DNA from 3 places in the Paenibacillus sp. GbtcB18 genome. Region 1 is predicted to be linked to each of the others. Evidence: riboswitches for the same ligand, from Rfam matches in the RefSeq annotation. Region 1 holds a riboswitch; each other region holds the start of a gene.
What was found. A riboswitch is a leader RNA that binds a small molecule or an ion and turns the genes downstream of it on or off. The one in region 1 is predicted to bind cyclic di-AMP.
Positions count from the first base shown of each region.

Region 2: another riboswitch for cyclic di-AMP. It lies ahead of KVT34_RS09840 (TrkH family potassium uptake protein); the one in region 1 lies ahead of KVT34_RS02715 (CAP domain-containing protein).
Region 3: another riboswitch for cyclic di-AMP. It lies ahead of KVT34_RS26910 (C40 family peptidase); the one in region 1 lies ahead of KVT34_RS02715 (CAP domain-containing protein).

Region 1 is NZ_JAGXJX010000001.1:548,720-558,488, forward strand. It holds gene KVT34_RS02705 (DUF6382 domain-containing protein) at 1-240, shown strand, start outside; gene KVT34_RS02710 (Dabb family protein) at 314-604, shown strand; gene KVT34_RS02715 (CAP domain-containing protein) at 1,109-1,927, opposite strand; cyclic di-AMP (ydaO/yuaA leader) riboswitch at 1,934-2,069, opposite strand; gene KVT34_RS02720 (M42 family metallopeptidase) at 2,610-3,698, shown strand; gene KVT34_RS02725 (ABC-F family ATP-binding cassette domain-containing protein) at 3,806-5,755, shown strand; gene KVT34_RS02730 (ABC-F family ATP-binding cassette domain-containing protein) at 5,861-7,477, shown strand; gene KVT34_RS32320 (hypothetical protein) at 7,497-7,619, shown strand; gene KVT34_RS02735 (hypothetical protein) at 7,640-8,173, shown strand; gene KVT34_RS02740 (thioredoxin family protein) at 8,288-8,650, shown strand; gene kapB (kinase-associated lipoprotein KapB) at 8,670-9,068, shown strand; gene KVT34_RS02750 (N-acyl-D-glucosamine 2-epimerase) at 9,339-9,769, opposite strand, start outside.
Region 2 is NZ_JAGXJX010000002.1:992,319-1,002,087, forward strand. It holds gene sdhA (succinate dehydrogenase flavoprotein subunit) at 1-894, opposite strand, end outside; gene KVT34_RS09815 (succinate dehydrogenase cytochrome b558 subunit) at 887-1,564, opposite strand; gene KVT34_RS09820 (LysR family transcriptional regulator) at 1,857-2,756, shown strand; gene KVT34_RS09825 (hypothetical protein) at 3,097-3,318, shown strand; gene KVT34_RS09830 (cation:proton antiporter) at 3,452-4,729, opposite strand; gene KVT34_RS09835 (potassium channel family protein) at 4,754-5,416, opposite strand; gene KVT34_RS09840 (TrkH family potassium uptake protein) at 5,431-6,774, opposite strand; cyclic di-AMP (ydaO/yuaA leader) riboswitch at 6,834-6,983, opposite strand; gene KVT34_RS09845 (CPBP family intramembrane glutamic endopeptidase) at 7,163-8,821, shown strand; gene uvrC (excinuclease ABC subunit UvrC) at 9,088-9,769, opposite strand, start outside.
Region 3 is NZ_JAGXJX010000013.1:75,694-85,462, forward strand. It holds gene KVT34_RS26870 (MarR family winged helix-turn-helix transcriptional regulator) at 218-649, shown strand; gene KVT34_RS26875 (NADPH-dependent FMN reductase) at 719-1,267, shown strand; gene KVT34_RS26880 (ArsR/SmtB family transcription factor) at 1,450-2,067, shown strand; gene KVT34_RS26885 (MFS transporter) at 2,060-3,325, shown strand; gene KVT34_RS26890 (helix-turn-helix domain-containing protein) at 3,420-4,232, opposite strand; gene KVT34_RS26895 (SRPBCC domain-containing protein) at 4,378-4,827, shown strand; gene KVT34_RS26900 (DUF1540 domain-containing protein) at 5,040-5,261, opposite strand; gene KVT34_RS26905 (cryptochrome/photolyase family protein) at 5,303-6,694, opposite strand; gene KVT34_RS26910 (C40 family peptidase) at 6,845-7,309, opposite strand; cyclic di-AMP (ydaO/yuaA leader) riboswitch at 7,313-7,457, opposite strand; gene KVT34_RS26915 (SurA N-terminal domain-containing protein) at 7,636-8,226, opposite strand; gene KVT34_RS26920 (hypothetical protein) at 8,431-9,252, opposite strand; gene KVT34_RS26925 (M1 family metallopeptidase) at 9,262-9,769, opposite strand, start outside.

The DNA of each region.
Region 1 (9,769 bases):
GATTCTTTTATAATCGGGCGAGGAGGAGGAGATGCCGACTATATCGAAGATGTACTCGGAATCTCGCGGATTCACGCGCAATTTTTACGGACGCCGGAAGGTTATGCGGTCAAAGATCTCGGTTCGCGAAACGGTACGTTTCTGAACCACGGAATGCTCGTTCCATATCAAATGGTCGCTTTGAAAGACGGGGATGTGGTGCGGATCATTCATACCGAATTTAACTTCCGATTCGGCTAACCAGTTCCTGTCGTGGAACGATAATGGTATAATGGACGGGTTGTTGAAGAAACGGGAAAGAGGAGAATGTACAATGATTACACATGTCGTGTTTTTCAAGCTTAAAGACCGCAGCCCGGAGTCCGTCGAACAAGCAAGAACCAAGCTGCAGAACATGGAAGGCAAAATTTCCGAACTGCTGCATATCGAAGTGGGCGCGGATGTGATCCATTCCGAACGTTCTTACGACCTGGTTTTGATCACAAAGTTTAACTCGCTTGAAGATCTCAAAGCTTATAATGTGCACCCCGTCCACCAGGATGTGCTTGCTTATATGGGCGAAGCCAAAGACGGCGTCGCTCCTTGCGTAGACTTTGAAAGCTAATTTTTTACGAAAAAAATCGAGTAACGCCCGTAAGAACTTGCCTGTATTCGCGGCAGGTTCTTTTTATGGCGAAGCCGGCGGCAAAACACTCGATGTGAAAGTCAGAGTTGCCATCATTTCCAGGTGAGCGGATTCCTATGTTCCGATGTTATTCAACGCAGTAATCCTCTCTCCGAATAGCGCAGTGCCACTGTAACTCCATCTGAAATAACGCGGCCGCATAAAGCTCTCCTTCTGAATCCCCTTATCTTAATGTTGCCGAAGGATTAACCCATGCCTTACTTAAATAACTCGTCCAGCTTAGTTTCCCCCAGGTCTTCTGTATTATGATTTCTGCTGCCCGGGCATCAGCTCTTAGCCGCCAGTTTTTCCGTAAAAAAAACGACCGGTTCCAGTTCAGGAACGGGCCGCTTTTCATAGCTGCATTAGATTCGATAACAGTATTATATCCTTAAACAGTATTTAGTCTTACATCCGCATGCGTGCACTTGTTGCAAAATCGGATTAGTTCGCGATAAACTCTTGAACCCATTCGCCGTTATAGTAAGCGACTCCGATTTTCGTAAAGTTCGGGCTCAAAATGTTTTCACGGTGACCCTGGCTGTTCATCCACGAGTTCATTACTTCTTGCGGAGTGCGCTGTCCTTTGGCGATGTTTTCGCCTGCATACGTATAAGAGATGCCATAAGATTTCATCATATCAAATGGAGATCCGTACGTCGGAGAGTTATGGTCGAAATAGTTATTTGTATACATATCCTTCGCTTTGTCCAATGCCATCGCGGCAAGCGCGCTGTCGGAAGCGAGCGGTTTTAAACCCGCTTTGGCACGTTCTTGGTTCACCAGCGTTACGACCTGATCCGCGAATTCCGATTGGGAAGAAGCAGGTTTTTCAGTTGGTTTCGGCGCCGGAGTCGCGACAGGTGCGGACGGCTTGGTTGTCGGTTTCGGCGTGCTTACGGGTGCCTGAGTTTCCGGAGCGGGCGTGCTCGGTTTTACCGGTGGTGCGGAAGGTTTCTGGGCTTCCGGTTTCTTTTCAGGTGCGGTTGGCGCAGACGGCGCCTCGGCAGACGGTTTCTCCGCAGCGGGAGGTGCGGCCGGTACGACGATCTGCGTGCCTTTCCAAATGAAATTCAGATTATTGAGCTGCGGATTGGATGTAAGAAGAGAGGCAAGATCAATGCCGTATTTGTTCGAAAAGGTCGCGAGCGTGTTTCCGCCGGAAACGTTGCATGGCTCGGCGGACGCGGATGCGGCGCCTGCACCGAAAACGGACGTAAGGGCAAAAACACCAACGAGAGTTGCTTTTTTAATAGATTTCAAGTTAAAATCTCTCCTTTTATCGGCCTGCGAGGTTAGCTGACGGATTCGGGTCAAAGAGCAATCACCCGGCCATGAACATCATGGCTTCACCCCAAATATGGGTTCCCCCGTGCTTCCACAGAAGCTTCGGCCTTATTTTTTTGCTTTCTGTCTGAGAAGAGGAGCGGGCATGTCCCGCGGCTTTGCATCTCTCTCGGAAGAAGCCTTTTAATCCTAGCATGCGATTTGCTAGATTTCACGGGACAAAGTTTTCCAACCGCGGCCGGATTGTTTTTCCCGAAACGGGTTTATCGTTTGAAAACAACGGGGAAACAGTGTAGTATCACCAGTAAGACTGCTTTTGCAGGCATGCCGATTTGGCGTAAATTTCCGGTATTCACAATCGTTTTTACGGAAACTTGCAAGATTGTAAAATAAGTGAGAGTCTCCAAACGGAACTTCACCGGTTAACTTTACCTGCACCGGCATAACCATACGGAAGGATAGAACCCGGCGGCTCTGCCTGCGACAATTAGGGTTGATGGATAGAGGAATTTTTGGGGTATTAAGTGGAAGCAAGTCTTTACATAGCGCTCAGAAACGGACACCGGCCGCCGGTCAGGCGGAGAGCTTTACCGTTAAACGGTTTCGTTTGCAGAGCGACACTACTCGTACCGGGATAGGAAAAGGAGAGGTTGAGTTTATGGAGCAAGTAAACAGAACGTATCTGCTGGAAGTGCTGGACATGCTTTTGCAAACGCCAAGCCCGAGCGGATATACTCACCACATTATGGATAAAGTGAAGGCAGAGGCCGAGAAGCTGGGCTACAAGCTGGAACTGACAAATAAAGGCTGCGGCATCATTACGATTCCGGGCAAACGGAACGATTACACGATCGGGCTCTCGGCTCATGTGGACACGCTCGGGGCGATGGTCCGGTCCATCAAGGACAACGGGCGTCTGCGCCTTACGTCGGTAGGCGGTTTTATGATGGCGGCCATCGAAAACGAGTACTGCCGCGTTCATACCCGCCAGGGACTCAGCTATGAAGGCACTATTTTGACCACTAAGCCTTCGGTTCACGTTTTTCCGGATGCGAGAGACCATAAACGCGTCGAGGAGAACATGGAAGTTCGCCTGGACGAGCTAGCTTTCAACAAGGAAGACGTACAGAAGCTGGGAATCCGGGTCGGGGATTTCGTCTCTTTCGAGCCGCGTGTCCGCATGCTGGAGAACGGGTATGTCAAGTCCCGTCATCTCGACGATAAAGCGAGTGTGGCCGCACTGTTCGCCCTTCTGGATCTTTTGAAGAACGAGCTGATCGAACCGGCCTGCACCGTTAAAATCATTTTGACCACTTACGAGGAAGTCGGTCACGGGGCTTCTTACATCCCGGCTGACATTGACGAGCTTCTTGCCGTCGATATGGGCGCCATGGGGGATGATCTGACCTGCACCGAGCAGGACGTCTCCATCTGTGCAAAAGACTCCAGCGGTCCCTACGACTACGCGATGACCTCGCAGCTTATACGCCTCGCGGAACGCTCCGGGATCCGACACGTGGTGGATGTGTACCCGCAGTATGGCTCGGACGCTTCCGCGGCGCTCCGCGGAGGCAGCAACATCCGTGCCGCGTTGATCGGTCCCGGCGTTCATGCCTCGCACGGCATGGAACGCACGCATGTGGACGCCATCGCGGGAACGGCCTCTCTGCTGCTGCAATATATTCTGCACCCGGCCGCGGCAGCGAGCGATCCCGGACAGCCGGAAAATCCGGTCAGCCCGGTTTAAACCCGAAGAAATCGATTATACATCCGGCTGGTCTCATCCGTACGCCCGACGGCGGGCATGAGAGCAGCCGGGTTCATTTGGCGCGGCACTTAAGGACGGAGGAACTCATGAGTATTATTCATGCCGAACATCTAGTAAAAACTTACGGAGAGAAAGTTCTCTTCGACGATATTTCCTTTACGATCTCGGAAAAACAGCGGATCGGCCTGATCGGTGTCAACGGCACCGGCAAGTCATCCCTGCTGAGAATTTTGGCCGGTTTGGAAACGCCGGATTCCGGATCGATCGTTCATTCCAATCATTTCCGAGTGGAATACTTGCCTCAACAGCCGGAGTTCGATGAACGTTCAACGGTTCTGGAGCAGGTTTTCTACGGAGAAACGCCGCTTATGAAGGTGCTCCGCGACTACGAGCAGGCGCTTGCGGCCCTTGAAAGCAGCCCCGAAGACGAGGCTGCCCAGCAGAAGCTGATGCGGGTGCAGGCGAGAATGGACGAGCTGGACGCGTGGGAAGCCGGCACAACGGCCAAAACAGTCCTCACCAAGCTGGGCATCACGGAATTCGGCAAGCCCGTAGGCGAGCTGTCCGGCGGCCAGCGTAAGCGTGTAGCTATGGCCCGGGTACTGATCCAGCCCGCCGATCTGCTTATTCTCGACGAGCCTACCAACCACATCGACAACGAGACGGTGGACTGGCTGGAGCAGTTTCTGAGCAAGTGGAAAGGCGCTCTGCTGCTCGTCACGCACGACCGCTATTTCCTGGAGCGTGTGACGAGCCGCATCCTGGAGCTCGACCGCGGCAGCATATACAGCTATGAAGGCAATTACACGACGTTTCTGGAGAAAAAGGCCGAGCGCATGGAGCGTGAGGCAGCCAGTGAAGACAAGCGGCGCAATCTGCTTCGCAGAGAGCTCGCCTGGCTGCACCGCGGCGCGAAAGCCCGCACGACGAAGCAGAAAGCTCGCGTCGAACGGGCGGAGGAGCTGCGCGACCGCAAAGTCGACGGGCCTGCGGCCAAGCTCGATATGGCTCTGGCAGGCAGCCGCCTCGGCCGCAAAGTCATCGAGCTGAAGCAGGTGAGCAAAGGCTACGAGGGCCGTGAGCTCATCCGTGATTTCAGCTACATCGTGCTGCCGGACGACCGGATCGGCATTATCGGCCGCAACGGAAGCGGCAAATCGACGCTGCTGAATATGCTGGCCGGACGTCTCAGCCCGGACAGCGGCGAAATCGAGCGGGGGAGCACCGTCAAACTGGCCTACTACACGCAAGAAAGTGTAGAGATGGATGACAAGCAGCGTGTCATCGAGTATGTCCGCGAGGCGGCCGAGGTCATCCGGACGAAGGACGGAGAGAGCATCACGGCGGCGCAGATGCTGGAAAGATTCCTGTTCCCGCCGAATCTCCAGTGGACGCCGATCGGGAAACTTTCCGGGGGCGAGAAGCGCCGGCTCTATCTGCTGCGTACACTGATGGGAGAGCCGAACGTCCTGCTGCTAGACGAGCCGACGAACGATCTGGATATTCAGACCTTGTCCATTCTGGAAGACTATCTGGAGCAGTTTCCCGGCGCCGTCATCACGGTATCCCATGACCGTTATTTCCTGGACCGGACCGCCGACCATCTGTTTTCGTTTACGGGCGGGGGCGAAATCGAATCGTATATCGGAACCTACTCCGAATACCTGGAGCTCAAACAACAGCGTGAAGCTTCCGAGCTTAAGCCCGAAGCCAAAGAAAAAGCCCGAGTCCAGGACTCCGCACCATCCGCACCATCCACCGGAACAGCCGGAGCGGTTTCGGGCGGGGAACGCGCGAAGAAGAAAAAACTCTCCTTCAACGAGCAAAAGGAATGGGATACGATCGAGGACCGCATCGCGGCTCTGGAAGAGAAGCTGGAGCGGATCAAGAGCGATATCGCGAAGGCCGGAAGCGACTACGGCCGGGTACAGGAGCTGTACGCGGAGGAGATTGCCGCCGGTGAAGAGCTGGAGCAGGCGATGGAACGCTGGACGATTCTCTCGGAGCTCGTGGAGGAAATCGAGCGCGGCAAGTAAGCTCATTCCCGCAATTACGAGCGGGGAGTCCTTTTTTATGCTATACTAGAGGGAATTGGCTTGGAAGAAGCCGCGATTATACAAAAAGGCAGGTTAACCGCACTCATGATTACTGTAACGGATGTAACGCTTCGATACGGCAAACGCGCTCTTTTTGAAGACGTTAATATTAAATTTACTCCCGGCAACTGCTATGGCCTGATCGGCGCTAACGGGGCGGGAAAATCCACGTTTCTGAAAATTTTGTCCGGCGAAATCGAGCCCAACAAAGGCGACGTTCATATCGCACCGGGCGAACGTATGGCGGTTCTGAAGCAGAACCACTACGAATTCGACGAAACCGATGTTCTGAAAACGGTCATGATGGGTCATGCGCGCCTCTTTCAGATTATGGAAGAGAAAGACGCTCTCTACGCGAAATCGGATTTCTCCGAAGAAGACGGTATCCGTGCGGGCGAGCTGGAAGGCGAATTCGCCGAGCTGGACGGCTGGCAGGCGGAATCCGATGCGGCCGAGCTTTTGATCGGTCTCGGTATTCCGAAAGAGCTTCACGAGCAGAAGATGAAAGATCTGGACGGAAACGAGAAAGTCCGCGTCCTTCTTGCACAGGCTTTGTTCGGCAGCCCAAATATTCTGCTGCTCGATGAGCCTACCAACCATTTGAATCTCGAATCGATCCAGTGGCTGGAGAACTTCCTGGCCAGATTCGAAGGCACCGTCATCGTGGTATCCCATGACCGTCACTTCCTGAACCAGGTTTGTACGCATATCGCGGACATCGACTTCAGCAAAATTCAGATGTACGTCGGCAACTATGACTTCTGGTACGAATCCAGCCAACTGGCTTTGAAGCTTGCCAGAGAGCAAAACAAGAAAACCGAAGAGAAGCGCAAGGAACTCGAAACGTTTATCGCGAGATTCAGCGCCAACGCTTCCAAATCGAAGCAGGCGACATCCCGTAAGAAACAGCTCGAGAAGCTTACTCTGGACGACATTAAGCCTTCCAACCGCAAATATCCGTTCATCAACTTCAAACCGGAGCGGGAAGCGGGCAAGCAGCTTCTGGCGATTGACGGTGTGAGCAAGACCGTTGAAGGCCAGAAAATTCTTGACAATATTTCCATCACCGTGAACAAAGGCGACAAAATCGCTTTCGTAGGTCCGGACGGACACGCGAAAACGACCCTGTTCCAGATTTTGATGGGCGAAACGGAAGCGGATGAAGGCACCTACACATGGGGCGTCACCACAACCCAGGCTTATTTCCCGAAAGACAACTCGCAGTACTTCGACGGTGTCGATATGAACCTCGTCGACTGGCTGCGTCAATATTCCAAAGACCAGGACGAATCGTTTATCCGCGGCTTCCTGGGCCGGATGCTTTTCTCCGGCGAAGAAGCGCTTAAGAAAGCGAGCGTTCTGTCCGGGGGCGAGAAAGTGCGCTGCATGCTGTCCAAAATGATGCTCGCAAGCGCCAACGTTCTTATTCTCGACGAGCCGACGAACCACTTGGATCTCGAATCCATTACGGCTCTCAATAACGGGCTGATCGATTTTGACGGCACGATGCTGTTCGTATCGCATGACCATCAGTTCATTCAGACGATTGCCAACCGCATTATCGAAATTACGCCTAAAGGCGTGATTGACCGGATGATGCCTTACGATGAATATCTGGAAAACGAAGATGTGCGCCGTCTGCGTGAAGAGTATTACGCTTAAACGGTAGAGGCATGCGTTCATGATACACAGAAGAGGCGCTTGGATGTTTATCATCCGGGCGCCTTTGCTGCGCTCCGGAGATGCGGCTGCAGACGGATTTTCCGTTTGCGGCTCCACACTGCCGTACCGCAATGAACACTGATCGAAAAGGAGCTGTCCGGTATGTTTGATCCGACGGTTTACGAGAATTTAAAAGTCGTCTTGGAAGGCGCTGTCTACGATTTGGATCTGTCCGGCGAGATTCTGGTTACGAACCGGTCGGACGTCATGGATTTATCCAGTATGGGCCGCCATTACCGGATACGCTTTGTCCTCCGCGGCGGCGAAGAGAACACGGCTTCTCCGTGGGCGGAGCTTCATTTGACGGCTGAACTGGAAGACTTGGCCGCGGAGCTGTTGAGCCGCAAAGGAGCAGAGCCGGGCTGTACGCTTACGGTGAGATTCGGATTCCTTGTCGGCGATCCGTCGCGGGACTGTCCGGCAGTCGGCTCGTCTCTGGAATCCATCTGGAGCGGAAGACCGCTCATCACCCAGACGCTTTCTTACGTGTTCGGCTCCGAAAACGAAGGCTGGCACAATGAGGTTTTGCTTGAGTTCGGCCGCAAGGTCAACGAAAGTCATCTCGACGACTTCGAAGGGCTGCTGGAACATACGTTATTGTCGCTGTCTGTGCTTAGGGACAACCATGCTTTCTAAAACGGAGAGTCCCTCCTTCTGCGCCAGGCTGCTGCCCTTTAAGGAATTTTTTTAGTCTTATATATCCGGAGGTTTGCAGCCGGAACACGGCTTTTTTATGGAAAGGAGATCGGTATGCAGGAATGGAACGATGACCAAATCAAGCAGGCCCTCATAGAAAAACAGTCGTTCGCCGTATTTTTTCATACCCCTTTTTGCGGAACTTGCAAAGTCGCCCGGCGAATGCTCGACGTCGCTCTGACGATCGAGCCGGAACTGCCCCTTAAAGCCTGCAACGCGAATTACGCGGGGGCATCCGTGCAAAAGTGGAAAATCTCGTCCATCCCCTGTATAGTGGTGGTAGAGAAGGGAACTGCCGCACGATTCATTTATGCCGTGAAATCGGTCGACTATTTGCTGGCCGAGCTTCGTCATTTGACGGGGATGCAGCATTTGAGGATCGTCGCGTCGTCGGATTTTCCCGACAATACTCCGTAACAGAGAGGAGCATCCACTTATGAACTATAGAAACGAAAGCACTGCTTCCGTCGGTGATCTGGTCATAGCATCTTACAAAACAGGGGAGTATATAGGCCGAATCGTGGAACCGCCGTCCAATATAAAAGCAGCCGTTCAGGTTCTTGCGGTCGTTAAGCATCCTTCCCAAGGGGATCTTCATAATCCGCAGCAGGGGGATGTCCCGTTCTTTCACCAGCGCCGCGCGCTGGCTTATCAGGAAATTGCGCTGATGCCGCTGTCGGGCATCCATGCCTATCACGGGAATGTGCCGGATTACACCCTTTCGCTCCAGCAGGCTCTCGAACGCGAGCTGAACATGCTGTATCAGACGGAGGAATGGGCAAGGCGTTCCATTGCGGAGCTGGAAGAGCTGCATCGGGACTATTTCCCGCAGTAATTCGGCGCTGCACATGTTTTAGAGCCATGATTAACAGGTAACATGCGTAAATAAATCCGTATAAAAGCAGAAAAAATCCTGTATTCACTCATCGTGAACAGGATTTTTTTGCTTTTCAACGCCTTCCAGTAAGTTTCGTAGCTCGCCGGGCTCGTAGCCATAACCCGAAGGCCGCAGGTTCAAATCATGCCCCCCGCAATCCCTTGCATTCATGCAGAAACTCGTGACAGCTATTCGCTTCATTTATTGGAGTGGGTATTCACGCAGTGACTAATGTTTGGGTACTTCCACGACAACCTCCCCTCCGATTACGTTGGGCGTTTGCGTCTTGTTATAGAACCAGAAGCCAGGCGTGTCTTTAATACCGTGCAAAGTGAGCCGGAATTCCTTTTTGGGCAGGCGGTCCGACCGGATCAGCAGATTGCTGCCGTCAACCGAGATTTCCCCGGGATTGAGGGTAAAGCTCTGCGTTCCTGCCGAAACCGTCACGTTTCCTTCGACTTTCGCCGAGCCTTCGTCGATTCTTTTCTGAAAAGGGATCTTTATTTCCGTGCGTGAAAGCCGCTGCGCTTTGCTGGGTGCGGGCGCATCCTTATACATATAACCGCCCAAATGGTATTCGTACGCGGTCCAGGTGGAATAGCCGAGCGCGCGAACGGAATCCGAAAAAGCGCTCACCCACCCGCCGTCCTTCACCATTG
Region 2 (9,769 bases), on a different contig from region 1:
GTCGTTACAAACGTGGAAAATTTCACGGGTCGCGATATCACGCGGCACCAGGTTTCCGTAAGCCGGGTATTTCTCTTCGAGGAAGTACCAAGGCTTGCCGTCTTTATACGTCCATACGCGTCCGCCTTCACCACGCGCGGATTCGGACATCAAGCGAAGCTTGTCGTCGCCCGGAATCGCGGTCGGGTGAATCTGGATGAACTCGCCGTTCGCGTAGTAAACGCCCTGCTGGTACACGGCACTTGCCGCCGTACCGGTGTTAATAACGGAGTTCGTTGTTTTACCGAAAATGATGCCGGGACCGCCGGTCGCCATGATGACGGCATCGGAAGAGAACGTCTGCACTTCCATGTTGCGCAGATCTTGGGCGGCAATCCCGCGGCAAACGCCGTCGTCGTCGATAACCGCGCCGAGGAATTCCCAGTGCTCGAACTTCGTTACGAGTCCCGCTGTTTCGAAACGGCGGACCTGCTCGTCGAGCGCATACAGCAGCTGCTGGCCTGTCGTAGCGCCGGCAAATGCCGTACGGTGGTATTTCGTGCCGCCGAAACGACGGAAATCCAGAAGACCTTCCGGTGTCCGGTTGAACATAACGCCCATCCGGTCCATCAAGTGGATGATGCCGGGAGCCGCGTCGCACATCGCCTTAACCGGCGGTTGATTGGCGAGGAAGTCGCCGCCGTATACCGTATCGTCAAAGTGCTCCCAAGTGGAGTCGCCTTCACCTTTCGTATTAACCGCACCGTTGATGCCGCCTTGAGCACACACGGAGTGGGAACGTTTTACAGGAACCAGGGAGAAAAGCTGTACGGGCACACCCGCTTCCGCTGCCTTAATGGTTGCCATCAGGCCGGCCAGACCGCCGCCGACGACAATTACTTTTGAATTAGCCATTGCTGGTCACCCCTCCGATCATTCCGCTAACGACAGGAAGCTCCTGAAATTGCGGGTCTTTAAATGCCACGAGAGAAGCGATGAACATGACGGACATGATAACGAACAAGCCGATCCAAATATAGGAAGACACGCGTTGGGCGCGTGGGCCCACCGTGATGCCCCAGCTGACAAGGAACGACCACATGCCGTTTGTAAAATGGAAAGACGCGGCGATAACGCCGATTACGTATATGGTCAGCAAAAGAGGCTGAGATACGATGTCATGCATCGTCTGTCCTAAGCGTTCATGCTCTACGTTGCCGATTGCCACTTGAAAACGCGTTTCAAAGAAATGCCATGCCACGAACAGGAAGGTAAGAACCCCCGTGATCCGCTGCCATAAAAACATCTGGTTGCGGAAATAGCCGTAACGGCTTACGTTGTTGCGGGCCGTAAACGCTACGTACAGGCCGTAAACGGCATGGTACAGGAGCGGAATCCAGATCCCGACGATCTCGAGCACAAGCACGAGCGGCAGGCTGTTCAGCCAGTTGATTTGATCCACAAACGCTTCGGGTCCCTTAGTTGCTTCAAAGTTGGTAAGCAAATGCTCGATCAAGAAGAAACCAACCGGAATAACGCCAAGCAAGGAATGCAGCTTGCGGTTAAAATACGAGTTCTTGCCCATTAGTGATGCTTCCCCCCTCAAATTTTCGCCTCGACATGATACGTCTCGACAATTCCAGACAAAACCAAATTCCATTGTACTCCCCTGTCCGGGGACCGTCAACCGCCAAAAAAGGCACACTCATCGCTTTTTCCTGCCTCGGATTAGCGACAATGGGCCGAATTTTTTGTGAACAACTGGTGACATATACATCGTACCTCTTTATCGCTTATAATGGAATTGCTGTTTTTTTATATTCATTATAATATTTTTGCATAATAAGAAGAATTTAAACCCCAGGGAGGCACGAATTATGGAACATCTCGACGTTTTTGCTGTCGTTGTCGAACAGGCCAGCTTGAATAAAGCGTCGCAGGTGCTAAATTTGTCGCAGCCTGCCTTATCGCGCAAGATCATGAAGCTGGAGGAGCAGCTCGGCGTCCAGCTCTTTTCCCGCAAGGGGAAGCGCCTTGATTTAACGCGGGCCGGCGAAATCGCATACGAATATGCGCTGGAGCAGAGACAGGCCGAACGCCGCTTCCTGCAGACCTTGTACGAATATAAGACCGCCGGGCGCCATATGAGCCTCACCATCGGAGCCAGTCTGACGACGCTGCAGACCACGCTTCCCGAGCTTGTGACGATGTACCTGGCGGAATATCCGTCTACGGACATGAAAGCTCTGACCGGCAAAACTCACGAGATCGTCATGATGGTCAAGGAGAAGAAAGTCGACATCGGCCTCGTCGCCTCCTCCATCGACCAGCCGGGACTCGCCTGCGAGCCTCTTTTCGACGATCATCTCTGTCTGGTGCTGCCGCAGGGTCATCCTTACCTGGACCGCGAGGAGCTGTCCATCGCCGATCTGAACGGCCTCTCGATGATCCTCTTCTCTAAAGGCACCTGGTACCGGGTGCTTACCGACGAGCTGTTTCACCGCTTTTTCATTTTTCCGGACGTCAAAATGGAAATCGACTCGTTCGAGGCGATCATGCGTCTCGTCGTTACGTGCCAGGCGGCTACGCTGCTGCCGAGATCGTACCTGCACGACCATTCGTCCGATCATGACGGGCTCTGCGTCCGTGAGCTGCCGGAACTTATGAATACGCCGCGGACCACCTCGCTCATTTTCGTGAAGGAGACTCACCAGAACGAGGCGGTCGCGCATTTTATCCGCAAGGCCAAAGCGCATTTTGCGGGCTTAAGCCAGTAAGCCGGGCCCTGGCAGAGGCCGCTGCCGCGCCAGCGCTTGGGACCGTTATGCGGTTATGTCCGCATGACGGCTATGACGGCCCGGGAGGGCCAACCCGTCATACCCCGCCTGATGCCCCCAAAGGCTACGGCAGCACCCACGCTTCCGGCTGCAAAGAACCTCCCTGCCTGCACGGCCCGGCGAGGTTCTTTTTTTTCGCTAGAGCTCTGTTACACTTGTTGTTGATTTTTATTGAAGCAATCGGGAGCATAGTGGAATTGATTATTTCCGCTTGAGCCTGACACTGGTGTCAGGGCTTAGGATAGTTGTATAACCTACTAGAAAGGAAAAAAGATAAGTTATGGATATTACTTCACAGGAAGAAATCATGATTAAGGCTCTCCGTGAGGCTGCATTGCCCCCTTTATTTGTGCTCATACGAATTAGAAATGACATTTCAAATGACACTGTAAATGTCGAAGAGAACCGAAGAGATGTTGTCGTAAAAACAATGGAAAAATACATCAGCCCGTTATGGAAAGATTATCATGAGGGGAAAAATTTAAAAGCCAAAGAAGAATGAACCGCCGAATTGGGCAGTTTTTCTTTTGGACAAAAATCAACACTCAAGGCTAACAGAGCCTTCGCCAAAAAACCGCCTATGCAAGCATAGGCGGTTTCCATTTTCTATCATCCTAAAGAAAAGTTTCTTCTAATTATTGAGTTCCCGGCTTCGCGGACGGTACGCCATGCGCGCCTCCGCCGCCGCTGTCCTCTTCAAGGCCCAGCTTACGCGCCACAAAGGCCGTGGTGCTCGCCTGGAACAGGATCGTGATCAACACCGCCATAAACGTAACGGAAGCGATCAGATCCGCATGAGCGATGCCCAGCCCCGCCACCATGCCGGAAAGCGCGGCAGGAATCACGCCGGTCTCCCTCACCCAGAACATGAAGACAATCTCTCTCCAAGTCCATTTCGCTTTGCGGTCCGGCAGCGTGCAGACAAGCACGACCAGCGGACGGGCGATGAACATGAACACGAAAATGATGCCGAGACTCGGCCACAAATATTTGAGCAGTAGCGGAAAATTAACCTGGCTGCCGAGCAGGATAAAGATCAGCATCCGCATCAGAACGGTCACATTTTCCGAGAAATGCGTCATTTCCTGCTTTTTATCCTCCATATGCAGCTTGAAGACGTCGGAATTGCCCCAGATCAGCCCGGCCGTGAACGTCGCCATAAAACCGCTGACCCCCAGATCTTCACCCGCCAGATAAGAGCCGAGAGCCGCCGCCAGCATCAGAATCGTCGCGTAATCGCGCAGAAAGCCGATTTTCACGTGTGCGGTCAGGAAGGCTCCCGCATATCCGATTATCGCGCCGACCGCCAGCCCGCCCAGCGCGGTTTTCACGAACTGCCATGCGCCTGAAGCGACGGATACGTGCTCCGTTCCCAGAAGAATAGCAATCAGCGAGAAGGTAAGAATGGAGCCCGTGGCGTCATTGAATGCCGATTCGCTCTCTACCGTCTCGCGTACCTTGGCCCGGATTCTCACCTGCTTGAACACGGGAATGAGCGTAGCCGGATCGGTGGAAGAAATGATAGCCCCGAGCAGGAGCGCATGCAGCCAAGGCAAGCCGAGAAACCAGTGGGAAGCGGCGGCGACCGCCCCGCACGTAAGGATGACACCCGGTATGCTCAGCAGCGTGACGGAGATCCAGACATGCTTCAGCCCGCTCAGCCGGATATTGCGCCCTCCGTCAAACAGAATGAGCGTGGAGCCTATGACCAGGATGAACTGATTGGTCAGAGAACTGCTCGGTTCGGCGATCCAGTGAAACGCTTGTCCGAAAATCATCCCCGCGATCAGAAAAAGCGCCACATCGGGCAGGGGCAGCCATCCCGCCAGTTTACCGAACAGCATGCCCAGAACCACAATCAGGATAAATAAATACAGCTCATAGTCAATGAGCTGTGTCAAAGCATTCTCCATGCGCATACGCCCCTTTCCGGCTTCTTAGCGGATCGCGCGGCTCTCAAACGTGTCGATCTGCTCTTTCGTGCCGATAACGACCATCACGTCTCTCTCGTGCAGGACATCTTCGGCGGTAGGCGCGATAATCACGTCGTCCGTTTTGTTGATGGCGACGATGCTGCAGCCGTACTTGGCCCTCGGATCGAGTTCCTTTAGAGTAAGGCCGGAAATACGCCGGGAAACGACGAGTTCCGCGATCGTGTAGTTTTTGGACAATTCGATATAATCGAGAAGGTTCGGCGACACGAGCTGGTGAGCCACGCGCACGCCCATATCACGCTCGGGAAAAATAATCCGGTCCACGCCGATTTTCTCAAGCACCTTGGCGTGCTGATCGGTCAACGCCTTCGCGACGACCGTTTTAACGCCAAGCTCCTTAAGCAGAATCGCCGCCATGATACTCGCCTGGATATTATCTCCGATAGCCACGACTGCGCAATCGAAATTCCGGACGCCGAGCGAGCGGAGAACCTCTTCGTCCGTTGCGTCCGCAACCACGGTATGGGTGAGCTTGTCGCTCATCTCGTCCACTTTCTCTTCATCTCTGTCGATGCCCAGCACCTCGTGCCCGAGCTGAGTCAATTCTTGGGACAAGCTGGAACCGAAGCGTCCGAGTCCGATAACTGCATATTGAATGAAAGCCATTGTTTTGTTTCTCCTTAACCTATCGTGATTTTTCCTTCGGGATAACGGTACAGTTCTTTCTCGGCTTTAGGCTGCAGCGCGTACGCAAGTGTCAAAGGCCCGAGACGTCCCGCGAACATCGTCAGGGCGATCATAACCTTGCCGAACACGGTAAGCTTCGTGGTCAGCCCCAGGGTGAGTCCTACGGTCCCGAATGCCGAGGTCACTTCATACAAAATCATAAGAAACTCGTGATCTTCCGTCGTAGACAGAAGCATGGTAACGAAAATAACAAGAAAGAGTGCAAACATCGTCAAAGTGATCGCCTTCAGGATGCGTTCCTTGCCGAGACGGTTGCGGAAGAAGACGATATCTTCTTTTCCCCGCACCATCGCGACGATAGCCCCTACGAGCATCGTAAACGTAGTCGTCTTGATCCCGCCCCCGGTCGATCCCGGAGAAGCCCCGATAAACATCAGGATGATCATGAAAAATTGGGACGCTTGGCGGAGAGAAGCGAGATCAAGCGTATTCGCCCCCGCCGTACGCGGTGTGACCGATTGAAAAAACGAAGCGAGAATCTTGCCGCCGAAGTCCAGCGAACCCAGCGTTTTCGAATTGGAATACTCGAAGATAAAAATAACAAGCGCCCCGGTCACGATCAGAATGCTTGTGGCGCTCAGCACCACCTTGGAGTGAAGGGTCAGCTTCTTCGTTTTCCGGTAATCCATCACATCGGACATCACGATAAAACCGATTCCGCCCAGAACGATGAGCGCCATCGTCACTACATTGGTAATAAAATCGCCGGCGTAAGCGGTCAGCGAGGTGAAGGGGCCCGTAATCGGACCGAACAAGTCGAACCCGGCATTGTTGAAAAAGGAAACGGCATGCCAGATGCCGTAGTACAGCCCCTTCGGAAATCCGAGATCCACCGACCAGCGGGCGGTAAACAGGACGGCCGCGATTCCCTCGATCGTCAGCGAGTAGATCAGTACCTTCCGGAAAAGACGGACAATCCCTTCCATACTGCCCTGGTTCAAGGCTTCCTGAAGCAGCAGCCTTTCGCGGAGCGATATCTTCTTGCGCAGGATGAAAGCAAAAAGCGTCGCCATACTCATGAATCCGAGGCCGCCGATTTGAATCAGCGAAATGATGACCATTTGTCCGAACGTCGTAAAATGCGTTCCGGTGTCTACCACGACCAAACCTGTTACACAGGTAGCCGAGGTGGCCGTGAAGAGAGCGTCGATGAACGGAAGCGGCAGCCCGTCCGTTGACGAGACCGGCAGCATCAATAAGCCCGAGCCGATGAAAATAATGAGGGCAAATCCGAGCACAAGGATCTGCGGCGGCGTAAATCTCGACTTTTTTAACACATAATTTCCTCCTATATGAAGCACAAAAAAGACACTGGAGTCCCACTGCCCTTTCGGTTATGGTTCCTGCTGGTCGCCTACGAGGTTAGCTGACGGATTCGGATGTACAGGCCACCCTATTTACCCTGCCCGATTCAGGCACAAGCGGTAAAATTCACCCCAAAGTATGGTTCCCCCGTTTTCCAACGGAAATTCGGCGTATGAAGTTGTGCGAAGAAATGAATCATCCGCATTATATATCTGTTATTAAACAAGCACAAAGCCCTTTTAACCGGATTTTACGGGGGGAAACCTAGACAATCTTCCTGCAGCTAACTGGGAGTCACGAATTGGCATCCTTACGCAAACTGTGATACGGTTAAAAAAACGATCGGAGAAGGAGCTGACCATGAAAAAATACGGTCCGGATAACCCGCTGCTGCTGCTCGCCTTGACCGGATTCCTTCTATATGCAGCCGTGGTTTTCATCTATAATACCGGGGCCGCTCCCGCCGGTTCCGATCCTTACGAAACGTCAGCCTCCATTACGAAAGAACAAGCCGCGGAGGCTGCGGTCGCATGGCTGCGGCAAAGGCAGGGCGCCGATGCCGATAACGGCTCCGGCGCCGTTACGGTCGGAGGGTCTCCCGGCACATTCGTCAGCTATCAATCGGAGAAGGAACTCAGCGGTTATCTGACCAAAGAGAAGCTTCAAACGTTGTATGACAAGAGCTACGCCAGCCGGGTGCCCGTCGATTACTATCGGGTAGAAGTCGCCGAGGCTTCCCCTTCGGTCCGGAAGTGGGTCATCGATATCCATATGACCACGAAAGCCGTAATCGGCTGGTCCCGCATCGGCGGCGAATCCCTGGCGGCCGTGTCCGCGTCGGATGCGGAGAAGGCCGCCAGGGAAGCGATCGTACGGCAGGGCTACGAAGAGGCGGAGTTCAAGCGGATCAGTCCTCCGGCCGCCATGTCCGGCATGCTGCTGTTCGAGCGGGAGAAAGAGCCTGTCGGGGACGCAAAGCTGACGATCGGCGTGAAGCTGGATGGAACCTCCGTTTCCTCATTCACCCAATCGTTCCGGCTCCCCGCCGCTTTCACGTCCTGGCTGAAGCATCAGGAGGATACCGCCTCCATGTGGACCCGCATCAGCTTGTGGGGCAACGGCCTGATGGCCCTGATCGCCCTCGGTTATACCGTCCTTAAACGGAGGACGGTCGATTTTTCCCGTGGCGTTCTGCTAACGGCGGTATATGTCGTGATCTACGTCATGAACAACATCAACATGTATCCGGCCTATAAAGCCGGCAGTACGCCGACGAGCAGCGGCCAGGAAGCGATCCTTTCGATCGTGCTGATCAACTTCGTTACGCTGCTGATGGCCGCAGCCGTCTACTTCTCTTTCACGGCCGGCGAAGCCTTGTGGAGACGTGAAGGAAAGTCCGTCATGCCCCGCTGGCGCGACGCCGACTTCGGCGCGCACATAACCCGCAGCATGGTGCAGGGCTATCTGCTCTGCCTGTTCCTGCTCGGCCTCCAGCAGGTGCTGTTCCTTGTGGCGGAGAAAGGCTTCGGTGTCTGGTCGGTGAACGATCCGATGTCGTCTCCCCGCAACATGCTGCAGCCCGCTTTGCTTCCGCTGATGGCTTGGGCGGCCGGCATTTCCGAGGAGGCCACCTTCCGGCTGCTCGGCATCGCCCTGTTCAGCAGGCTGCTCCGGTTCAAATGGCTGGCCGTGCTTCTGCCCAGCCTCATCTGGGCGGCGGGTCACACCGCCTATCCGATCTACCCGGTGTACACCAGGCTGATCGAGGTAACGGTGCTCGGCCTCGTCTTCGGCTACGCCTTCCTGCGGTACGGGTTCCTGACCGCCCTGTTCGCCCATACGGCTATGGACAGCATCCTCATGGGCCTGTCCCTTCTCACGGGCGAAGGGCTGGCAGCCAGCACGCCTGCGCTAGGCCTGCTCTATATGGCGCTGCCGGCCGCCGTCGCCCTCGCGGTATCCGGGCTTCACAAACTGAGGTTTATGAGCGGAAGCAGGCAGAACCGGCGGCCCGTCTAGAAAGTCACCGGCTTTGTCTGCACGCGAGGCCAATGGCCCCCTTGCCGGCAGCAAGCCGCCCCGGACTCTTGGACATGGCAGCAGCCCGGACACGGCGGCAGTACGATGGACACGGTCATGCGGCACATCGCCGCTAAGACCCTGATGGAGCCCCGCGGCGCGGACGGCATAACCGGTGGTTGGCTGCGGCAAGTCCCGGAAGCCAGCGGAAGTGCAATCACCGGCGACTTGTGGCCGCATTAAACGCACAAAAAAGAGGAACCGTCTCAAATGGACGGTTCCTCTTGTTCTTGTTCTCCCCGCAGAGCGGTCAATATTTGTGCGGCGAGCTTCTCGCCGATTCCCAGAGGCCGAAAATCTTCAACCGCGGCCTCTTTGATTTTTTTAACGGACCCGAAATGCTTCAGCAGCAGCTTCCGGCGTTTCTCCCCGATACCGGGAATCGCATCGAGCTGCGAAACGACCATCGACTTCGCCCGCCTTTCCCGGTGGAACGTAATCGCGAAGCGGTGGACTTCATCCTGGATCCGCTGCAGCAGGTAAAATTCCTGGCTGTCGCGCGGAATGGGGACGACTTCGGCGGGATCGCCGGCCAGCAGCATCGCGGTTTTGTGCTTCGCGTCCTTGGACAAGCCGCACACCGGAACGAACAGCCCCAGCTCGTTCTCCAGCACGTCGATAGCGACCGACATCTGACCTTTGCCGCCGTCCACGATGATCAGATCGGGCAGCGCCATATTCTCCTTCAGCACCCGCTCGTAACGGCGGCGGATGACTTCCCTCATGGACTCGTAGTCATCCGGTCCCTTCACGGTCTTGATCTTGTACTTGCGGTACTCCTTCCGGTCCGGCTTGCCGTCCGTGAAGACGACCATCGCGGCCACCGGGTCGGAGCCCTGAATGTTCGAGTTGTCGAACGCCTCGATCCGCGTGACCGGCCCCGTACCG
Region 3 (9,769 bases), on a different contig from region 1:
CGAGTGGGGATTTGAAGCTTTTTAGTGTGCGGACGATCTGCTCCCCCAGAAACCATCGTCGAACAATTTTTCGCCAGGTTCAAGGTTGAGTTTAGACTTATTCAATTTATCCGAAACCAGTCTGCAACAATCCCGCTTCCCTTGACATTCCCCCGAGCTTTTAAGATAATAAAAATGATATTGTTGTTATATCAACTAATATGAACAGGGTGAACGAATGGAACGGGACATGGAAGAGCATATCGGTTTGATGATCCATATGGCGGATTTGGAGATTACCAGTTACTTGAAGAAATGGCTGGCTCCCATACAGCTTGCTCCGGAACAGCATCTGGTGATTGCGCTCTTACTGAGGCAGGAAGGCTTGTCGCAGAACGAGATCGCGGAACGCCTTAGCAAAGACAAATCCGGCATTACGCGAATGCTTGCGAGTCTGGAGAACAAGGGCTTTATACGCCGTACCCCCAGCGCCGGCGACCGCCGCTCGATTGAAGTGTATTTGACCGATGAGGGACGGGCGCTAAAAGCAAACGTGGAAGAGATCAGCAGCCATATGAGACAGCATCTCAGAGCAGGCTTTACGGATGAAGAGACGGCCGAGCTGAAGAGGCTTCTTACAAAGGTCCGTGAGAATGTGCGAAAGCGGTAGCCCGCCGCTCGCTCCTGTTTATCTTTTAGTTGATATATCAACTAAAACTATATATCGGAGGGTTTGCTTATGAAAATCGCAGCAGTTATCGGAAGCAACCGCAAAAACTCATATAACCTGAAGCTTGCGGAGTATGTGCAGAAGACGTTTAAAGATCGGCTTGATGTGGAAATCGTCCGCGTGAACGATCTGCCGTTTTACAACGAGGATATCGAGCTGACTCCGGACCAGTCGGTGCTGGATTTCCGCGGCAAAATTGCAGGCGCCGACGCCGTGCTTTGGGTTACGCCCGAGTACAACTACTCGATCCCCGGCGTGCTGAAAAATGCCCTGGACTGGCTGTCGCGCGGGGACCGCGTAATGATCGGCAAGCCATCCTGGATCATGGGCGCTTCGATGGGGCTTCTTGGCACGGTACGGGCGCAAGAGCATTTGCGCGATATTTTGTTCTCGCCGGGAGTCTCTTCCGTGCTTCTTCCCGGCAACGAAGTGTACGTAGGCCTTGTCCATGAAAAAATCGATAAAGACGGCAACCTGCACCACGAGCCTACTATTGAGTTCCTGAATGTGGTCGTGAACAATTTTATTAACTGGCACGGCAAGCTGCACAAAAATTAATCGACAGCCGGGATTGTCCCGATTCGAGTCTTGAGGGGACTTCCTCTAAAAGGCTGCATGAGGTACGCAAAGTACCTCGTGCGGCCTTTTCCTTTTGCCAAATCTATCTTGACAGGAGTGAAGATTATTTGGTAAGTTTTTGTTGTCAATAAAAACTGACAAGTCAAATGGAGCTGACAAGTATGGAAAAACAAAATGACATTATGGTGCTAACGAATCTCGAACAATTGAAATCTTTGAGTGATCCGCTGCGGATTGAGATCTTATGCCTGCTGGTAGAGGAGGCTCGGTCGGGGCAGCAGCTTTCTCAGCAGATGGGAGAGTCGCGGTCGAAGGTCCACTACCACCTGCAGGATCTGGAGAAGAACGGCTTAATTCGGCTGGTGGAGGAAAATCGCAAGGGGAACATGACCCAGAAGCTGTATAAGGCCGTGGCGAAAAGCTTTATTCCGTCTACGGAACTGCTATCCTTCCACCATGAATACGGGGAGAGCCGCCGGCTGATGACGATATCCACTCTGGACCGGGCCAAGAGCCGTGCTCTGGCGGCCCCGGAGAGCGCCTTCCTGACGGATTCCGAAGATCACAGGAAATGGCACCGCATAGCGAGTCAGACTGAAGTGAACATTCCGAAGGAAAAGTTTAAGAAATGGGTCGCGAAGTATCACGGGCTGGTCCAGGAGCTTAACCGGATGGCGGAAGAGGAGGTTTCGGAAGAGGAGATGGAAACTTTCTATCTGATGACGGTAGCGTTCCAGATCGACGAGCCTTATTTCAAAGAGGAGAAGGAAGATGAGTAGCTTGGAAGCCCGAATCCAGGCGGAGCGGATGTCCCGTCCGGCATCGTCGCTCTTCCGGGAAAGGGCGTTCGCCATGCTGTGGCTGTCTACGATTTTCTCCGGCCTCGCCCTGAACATGTTCTATTTCGCGGAAGCCTGGTACGTGGTGAACGTCTTGAACATGGAGGCTTCCCTCGGCGTTATTTATATGATCGGGACGCTGCCCCGCGTCTTGTTCATGGTGATCGGAGGCGTGCTGGCGGACCGGATCAGCCCGTCGAAGATCATGTTCGTGTCGACGATAGCCAAATCGGCGCTGCTCGCCGTCTTGGTTCTGGTTCTGGTTCAGGGCGGGGCAATCGGACTGGGTGCCTTGACCGCTTTCGCGCTGCTGTTCGGCATACTGGATGCGTTCTTTTGGCCCGCTTCGGGTTCGATCGTCCCGTCCATCGTTTCCAAAGAGGGGCTGACGAGGGCCAACTCCATTATCCAGACGACGAACCAGTCTACCTCGATATTCGGGCCGATGATCAGCGGTTTTGTCATCGTCGCTCTCCGGTATGAAGGGATCTTCGGCCTGATTACCGTGCTGCTGGCGCTGGGCGCCCTATTCGCACTGCTTGTCCGCGTGGGGAAGTCCCCATCGCCCGATACCAAAGCGGACCGGATTCCGATGCTGACCAGCGTCAAAGAAGGGATCGGCTACGTCCGTCGGGCGCCCGTCTTGAAAGCGTTTGTGCTGAAGACGCTGTTTTTGAATCTGTTTTTTACCGGTCCCTTTGCCATCGGCATCCCGGTTTTCGTCAAACACGTTCTGCACGGGGAGACACTCGATTTCAGCATGCTGCAATCCTTCCTGGCGGGAGGAATGCTGGTCAGCTCGATTGTGCTGGGCATTCTCAACTTGAAACGCCGGAGAGGCTTGATCAGCGTACTGGCCCAGTTAGGTCTGTCGTTCAGCTTTCTCGCGTTGAGCATGGCCGCCACACTGTGGACCGGAGCCGTGTTTGCCGCCTGTATGGGAATCTCGATGGGAATCTCGAACATCTGCGCCATTTCCGTGATCCAGAATCATGCCGACAAAGCATATATCGGTCGCGTGATGAGTATTCAGACCATGTCTTCCATGGGACTTACGCCTATTTCATACGGCTTGACTTCACTGCTTCTCAGCGTTGGTGTGGAAATACAACACATTGTAATGGGCGGTGCTCTTCTTCTGCTCGCCTTTACCTTCTGGCTGATCGTTAAAATCCCGTCTTTGCGGAAGGCGGCCTAAAGGCTAATTTCAGAAAGCGGCCTCACTGAATTGCAGCGTGCTTCCAAGTGCTACATCGGCGGGCCGTTCCATTTTCTTATGGGGCTCTGCCGGTCTAACCTTGTTTACTGCGCACGTACTCCTCCGGTGATTTGCCGATAACCGTTTTGAAATCTTTAATCAGATGAGCCTGGTCGTAATAGCCCAGATCTACCGCGAGCTTCGACCAGTCCGGCGATTCTCCCGCATCCGCCGATACGGCCGCATCCTGGAGCCGGTATCTCTTGATAACCCATTTCGGACTGACGCCGACATATTGGCTGAACATCCGCTGCATCGTTCTTACGGAGATGCCGAACTTGACCCCGACGTCCTCGACCCGGTTGATTTCCCTGTGTTCCGCAATGTAGTCGATAACGGAGTTGACGGTTTCGATTTGCTTGTCTTCTGACGGCCGTTCCTTTTTGAAAAAATCATCCACATAACGAACTTTCGTGTCTTCATCGGAATGAGCGAACAGAGCATCTTCCAGCGGAAGGCTGCTTATGCCGAAAACCTCCCGGAAAGCCAAGCTGCGGTTGACCAGCTCTGAAGCCGGCTGCCGGTAAAACGGATAAAACCCGCCCGGCCGGAACAAAACGCCGAATACTTCTCCTTTGCCCTCAAGAAGCTGCGACATTTTCCCTGTATTCGTTCCGTAGACCCGCGTGTTGTCTTTTTCGAAAACCAGATTAAAGCAGGGAGGCTGGAGAACCTCCTGGGTATGAGAAGGAAGTCCCCTCAAGTCCCAATGAATCAGCCAGTAATGCCGGATAAAAAAAGCCAGCTCCGGTGCGGGCAATCGTCGGGAAATGGTGAACCTTTGACGGCCTTCCTCGTATTTTAAAATGCCTTTGTTGACGACGGCCGGGTTCTCTTCGGGTTTCATGCGGAGCCGCCTCCGTTCCAGATGAAGTCTCAGGGGAAATGACGCTTTTTTACAATCGGTTTGCGCCGTGGTCCTGTAATGTTGATGGTAGCAAAACGGCCAAGCTATCTCAAGACGCCGACACTAGGTAAGGGAGGAATATTCAATGGATCTCAGTTATCATTTTTATATCGACGGCAGCCCGGAGCAGGTCTGGGAGGTTTTCGTGACGCCGGAGAAAACCCGTAAAATCTTTTTCGACTGTGTGATCGATTCTTCTTATGTCCCCGGTGAATCTATCCGGTTCATCGGACCCGGCAATGACGGCGAGCAGACCGTTCATATCTACGGAGAAGTGCTGGAATACGAGCCGAACCGTATCCTTAGTTACATTGAACACCCGGGTCCTTCCTACTATCCGAATCATGCGGAGATTACAACGCGGGTAACCATTAAGCTGGAGCCGTTCGCTGGCTGCACCAAGCTGACTCTGATCAACGATCAGTGGGTCGAAAATCATCCTTCCTACGAAAAGGCGGACCCCGCCTGGTGGATGCTGCTGAGCGCCATCAAAACGTTCGTGGAAACCGGAAAGAAGCTGGATCTCGGCTGGTAAGGGGTAAAAGGGCGGAGTCCCTACGAAATATGGCTGCGGCGGTAAGCGGAACGTTTCGGTTTCGACACGAAAAAGCCGGACAGTATGAAGCCTGTCCGGTCTTTAATCCGCCGCTGATCCCAGCGGCGGATTATTTTGTAAGCCGACAACAGGGGAGCTCTACGGCTCCTCTGCTGTCGGCATTTTCATTTTCTAATGAAAAGTTTGATTGTTTAGTGATGATGACGTTCCTCGAAAGTTTGACAGCAGGTGTCGGTGATGCCCTCGGCGGAATCCTGATGTCCGGAATCGTAAGGCAGACCGTCCCGCTCCTGCGGTTGCGGCTTGTTCGAATGAGCGTTTACTTCGATCATAATAACTTCCGCGCTGCAGTTGTTGCCCTGCTCCCAGTATTCGCAGTTGGCAATGCTGCATTTCACCATTGGATTTTCCATGTTTATCACCTCGTACTTCTATTTACCCGAAGAACGAAGCTTTAAACAGGGGGAGAGCCGTCCGGGAAAAGTCCGACCGAACCTGCACCGGCGTCAGGTTTAGCCTCCGCCAGCATGTGCTTGTAAATCTCGATCGCTGCGGCGCGTGAGCTTTTCAGATCGACAATCGCGTCAGCCTGCGGTTTATGAATCTCCTTATCGCTCAGATGAGCGAGATGGGGAAGCCACCGCCGGATGTACATACCCGTCGGATCATGCGTCTCCGACTGGGTGACGGGGTTCATGACTCGGAAGTACGGGGACGCGTCGAAGCCGAGCGAAGCGCTCCACAGCCAGCCGCCCCGGTTGAGCACGTTGTCGTAATCGGCGAGCTTGCGCCGGAAATACCGTTCGCCCAGCGTGAAGGGGCACCGCAGGTTCTTGGTCAAGAACATGGCCGTCACCATCCGCAGCCGGTTCGGCATGTGCCCCGTGGCGTTCAGCTCCGCCATGGCCGCATCCACGACCGGAATGCCGGTCTGCCCCCGGCACCACCGCTCGAAGAGCGTGTCCTCCAGGCCGGAGAAATCGAATTTCTTCTCGTAGACGAAGAAGTCCGGGTTATAGACGGCCTGGTACAGGTAGAAGTCGCGCCACGCCAGCTGGCGCGTCCAGGCTTCGTGCCGCTCGCTGCCGAGAGCGGCTTCATACGCCCGGCGCACGGAGAGCGCGCCGGTGTTCAGATGGCGGCTGATCCCGCTGGTCGTCTCGAAGGCGTACCGGTCTCTTTGCGCTTCATAAGCGCGGAGACCTCCTTCGAGAAAATCGCTCAGAGTCTGAGCGGGATCAGGCGCCGTACCTGCCGCTTCCGGGTCCAACGGAAGCGGGAACCGGGCGGACCAGGCTTCGCGGTCCGGTAGCGGCCGTGTCTGCAAATCGCGCACGGTGACGGCCGACGACGGCCGGAAAAAAAGGTGCATGTAAGCGTTCCATTTTTTATAAAAAGGGGTAAATACCTGGTAAGGGGTACGGCGCTCCGCGAAATGCTGGAAATCCCCGAAATCGGCGAGAGTGTGGTCGATCAGCGTAGTAACCGGGACGCCGCGCGCGGAAGCTGAAACCTTCAGTTTGCGGTCGCGTACTAATGCATAGGGCGTAATGTCGCCATGCACCACGATTTCTTCGATGGGAAGCTCCGCGAGTAGCCCGTCGACCACGACATGAGGCTCGCCGGCAAGCACTTCCAGATGAGCGCCCGCTTTCCGGTATTCGCGAATGAGCCTGGAAACGTGACGGAGGAAGTTGATTCCGCTGTGTTCCCTGTCCCGGCCTTCGCGCAGCAGGAAAGGGTCCAGAATCAGGACATGCAGGCTTGGACGCCCCAAGCTGTGAATGTAATCAAACGCAATCAGGTCGTCAATCCGCAGATCTTTGCGATGGATAAAAAGGATCATAATGAAGGGACGCTCCTTGCCTTTTCGTCTAACTTCAATAATAACAGGAAATCCGGCGCAAATGAAAAGAAGCCCGGCAAGCCAGGCGGCAACCTGGATTACGGGGCTCCCTTTCGGGTATATGCTGCGTTCCATTACGAGTGCGTCTTACTAGTCTGCAGTGATCTTGTTAAAAAGGTCATCGCCGATAACGCGGCGTGCAGAAACGTATCGTTTCGCATAGTAAGATTCGCTCAAGTCACTCTTTGTAACACCTTTGTTCGTGGCGGAGTGGGCGAACTTGTTGTTCCCGATGTAAATACCTACATGGGAGATGCCTTTTCCGTCGGTGTTAAAAAATACAAGGTCACCCGGTCTCAGATCGCTTTTCGCAACCGAGGATCCTTGGCCGTTCTGTGCTTTTGAAGTGCGTGCCAGATCAATGCCGAACCGGTCGAATACGTAGGACGTGAAGCCCGAGCAATCAAAACCGCTGGTCGATGTGCCCGAATACTTGTAAGGCGTCCCTACCAATCCGTCAATCGTGGAGCTGAGCGTCGACTTCGCGGAAGCGCTGCCGATTTCCACACTCAAAAACAGGGTCAAGCTCAAAACAAACAACAAGACTTTCTTCAACTGTGTTGCTCCTTCCTGTGCCTACGAGGTTAGCTGGAGGGTTCGGTAGAAGGTCCCCTATGATCCCTGTGTTGCAAGATCAATTCACCCAGAGTGGATCCCCCGTTCTCTTCCTTTTGTCTAAGAAGAAATTCGGCAATCTTTTTCTGTTCCGACACTAAGTATTCGCCATAGGTCCAGAAATTCCTTCCAAAAAACTAAAAATAGTTACAAAAAAGTTTCAAAAGCAGTTATTTAGTCGGATTTCAGGGGAAAAAGTAGATCAAAAAACCCGCCTTCTTGTATAAAAAGGGCGGGTTTTCCATGTCTTTCAGCTTAGAGCCGATCTAAGTCTTCGGCTGGTCCGGAAACTTCACGCGCAGCCCGGGCTTCGTTTCGGCGAGCAATTTTTCCTGCAGGGCGTTGAGATCTTCCTGCGTTTTCAGTTCGCCTTTTTTGACGAGGTATTCGATCGTCTTTTGCTGGAGGAGATATTTGGCGTACTGGTTGACGGTTTTGGGATCGGTCCAGTAGGTTGCCTCGGTCAAGCCGGCGCTTTTGTAAAGCATCTCCTTCAACTGAGCCGCTTCGGGACCGGCCGCTTCCAGCGCTTTGCGCTGCTGGTCGATAGCCTGCTTCACTTCGGCTTCCTTGACTTTGACTCCGCGCTTCTGGCCGTAACGGACGAAGAGCTCGTCCTTAAGCATCAGATCGAGAAGCTGATCGTTGGTCAAATTGTTTTGAGCGCCCTGCATCTGAAAGGCCAAATCGACTTCGGCTTTCATTTTGTCGAATGCTTGGTTGGAGATGCGGACGTCGTGACCGATCGCCACAACCTCTTTGGCTTTAACGTCGGACTGTCCGTAAAAGAACGACCCGGCGGCGACGCAAAGGCCAATTACTGCCGCCACGACGGTGCTTGTCCGTGGGGATATCATCGGTAATGCCTCCTTTTATCTTCTATCTTTCCATGATAGCTGAAAAAAACGCAAATGGAAACTAAAAACCCCCTGGCCGTTGAACGGCAGGGGGAGACGGATATCGCGCCGGAACAATCCGGGAAGAGGACGGTTAAGAAGGGAGACGATGGATGGGACCCGTCTGTCTTTCCACCCGGCTTACGGGCAGAGAAAGAGGCCTTTCTAGATGCGATAGCTTTCCCAGATTTCACGCTGGGCGGCGATGGACCACATTTTGACAAAGGTGCGGACCAAAGGGTAGATCTGGTGGATGATGAGCGCCGTCAGGCCTGCCCATATATAGGAGGCATAAGTCGCCGCGACGGCAAGAAGGAAGCCGAGCAGGACGAGCAGGAGGGCATTGCCCGTGATCCGCAAGCCTTGGCGGAACACGACCGGAAGCACCGCGAGAAATCCCCGCCGATCCTCGGAGGCCCGGCCGAACTGCAGGAACAGGAAGAGGAGCTGAATAAGCAGGGCGTACACGGAATAGAGTGCCGCCCAGGGAAGCACGGACAGAAGAAGCGGCTCGAATCCGTAGGCTTTGTTGAACAAAGCAAGCGCTTTGGGGGCCAGCCAGTAGAGCGGCGCAAGCATCAGGACCGTTTGCAGGAGATAATAGAGGAAGAAGGGCAGCAGCAGCTCGCGGATTCCTTTCATAAACCGGTAGCCCGCATTCATCTGCCGGTGTTCCAGCGAGTACAGCACGCCGGCGTTCAGCATGGGACTGATCAGCATCCGGACGGCCAGCAGGATGAGAAGCCATTCGAGATACGGCTGGATGAGATCCGTTTTTACAAGCCGGAACTGGCTTTCCGCCAAGAACAAATGAACGGCGCTCTGGGGTTGATCGCTGCCGGGATAACGGTGGAGCAGAGGGACGATAATGGATTGGACCCATTTATAAAGCAGAATCCCCCAGGCAAACTGATACACATACAGCACGCAAACGGCGAACGGCTGCTTGAGGGCGGCCGTCAAGCCTTGTCGTAGATAGCGGAGCATCTCATCACCTCACCAGGCTACAGTATCGAACAGCGTTTCCAGCAGTTTGACGACGCCGAGGGTCCAGCGGATTCTCCACGTGGTGTCGACTTCGGTTTTCATATAGTTGTTGATATGCCGGTTTTCGAGCTTCATGGTGTAGTTGGGATCCAGGGAAACCCAATCCACCGGCGATTTATGGGTCAGCTTGTACTCGATCTGCTCGCCCTGTCCGTCCCAGACCTTCTCGGTCGTCGAACCGTCGGCAAAATGGAACCGGAGCGGGACGGCAGGTACAGTGCCGCCGAACTTGCGGACCAGCACGCTGCTTTCGTACAACGTCTGTCCCGACTCGTTCGTCTGGCGGATACGGATGTTATCGACCGCATAGTCGGTCATCATGCTGCCGTATATATATTGGTCGAAAAACTCCGTCCATTTCGTTTTGGTGATTTCCTCCACGACCGCTTGGAAATCGCGGGTTCCCGGGTGCTTGAATTTCCATCGCTGGAAGTATGTTTTCATAATGCGGTCCATC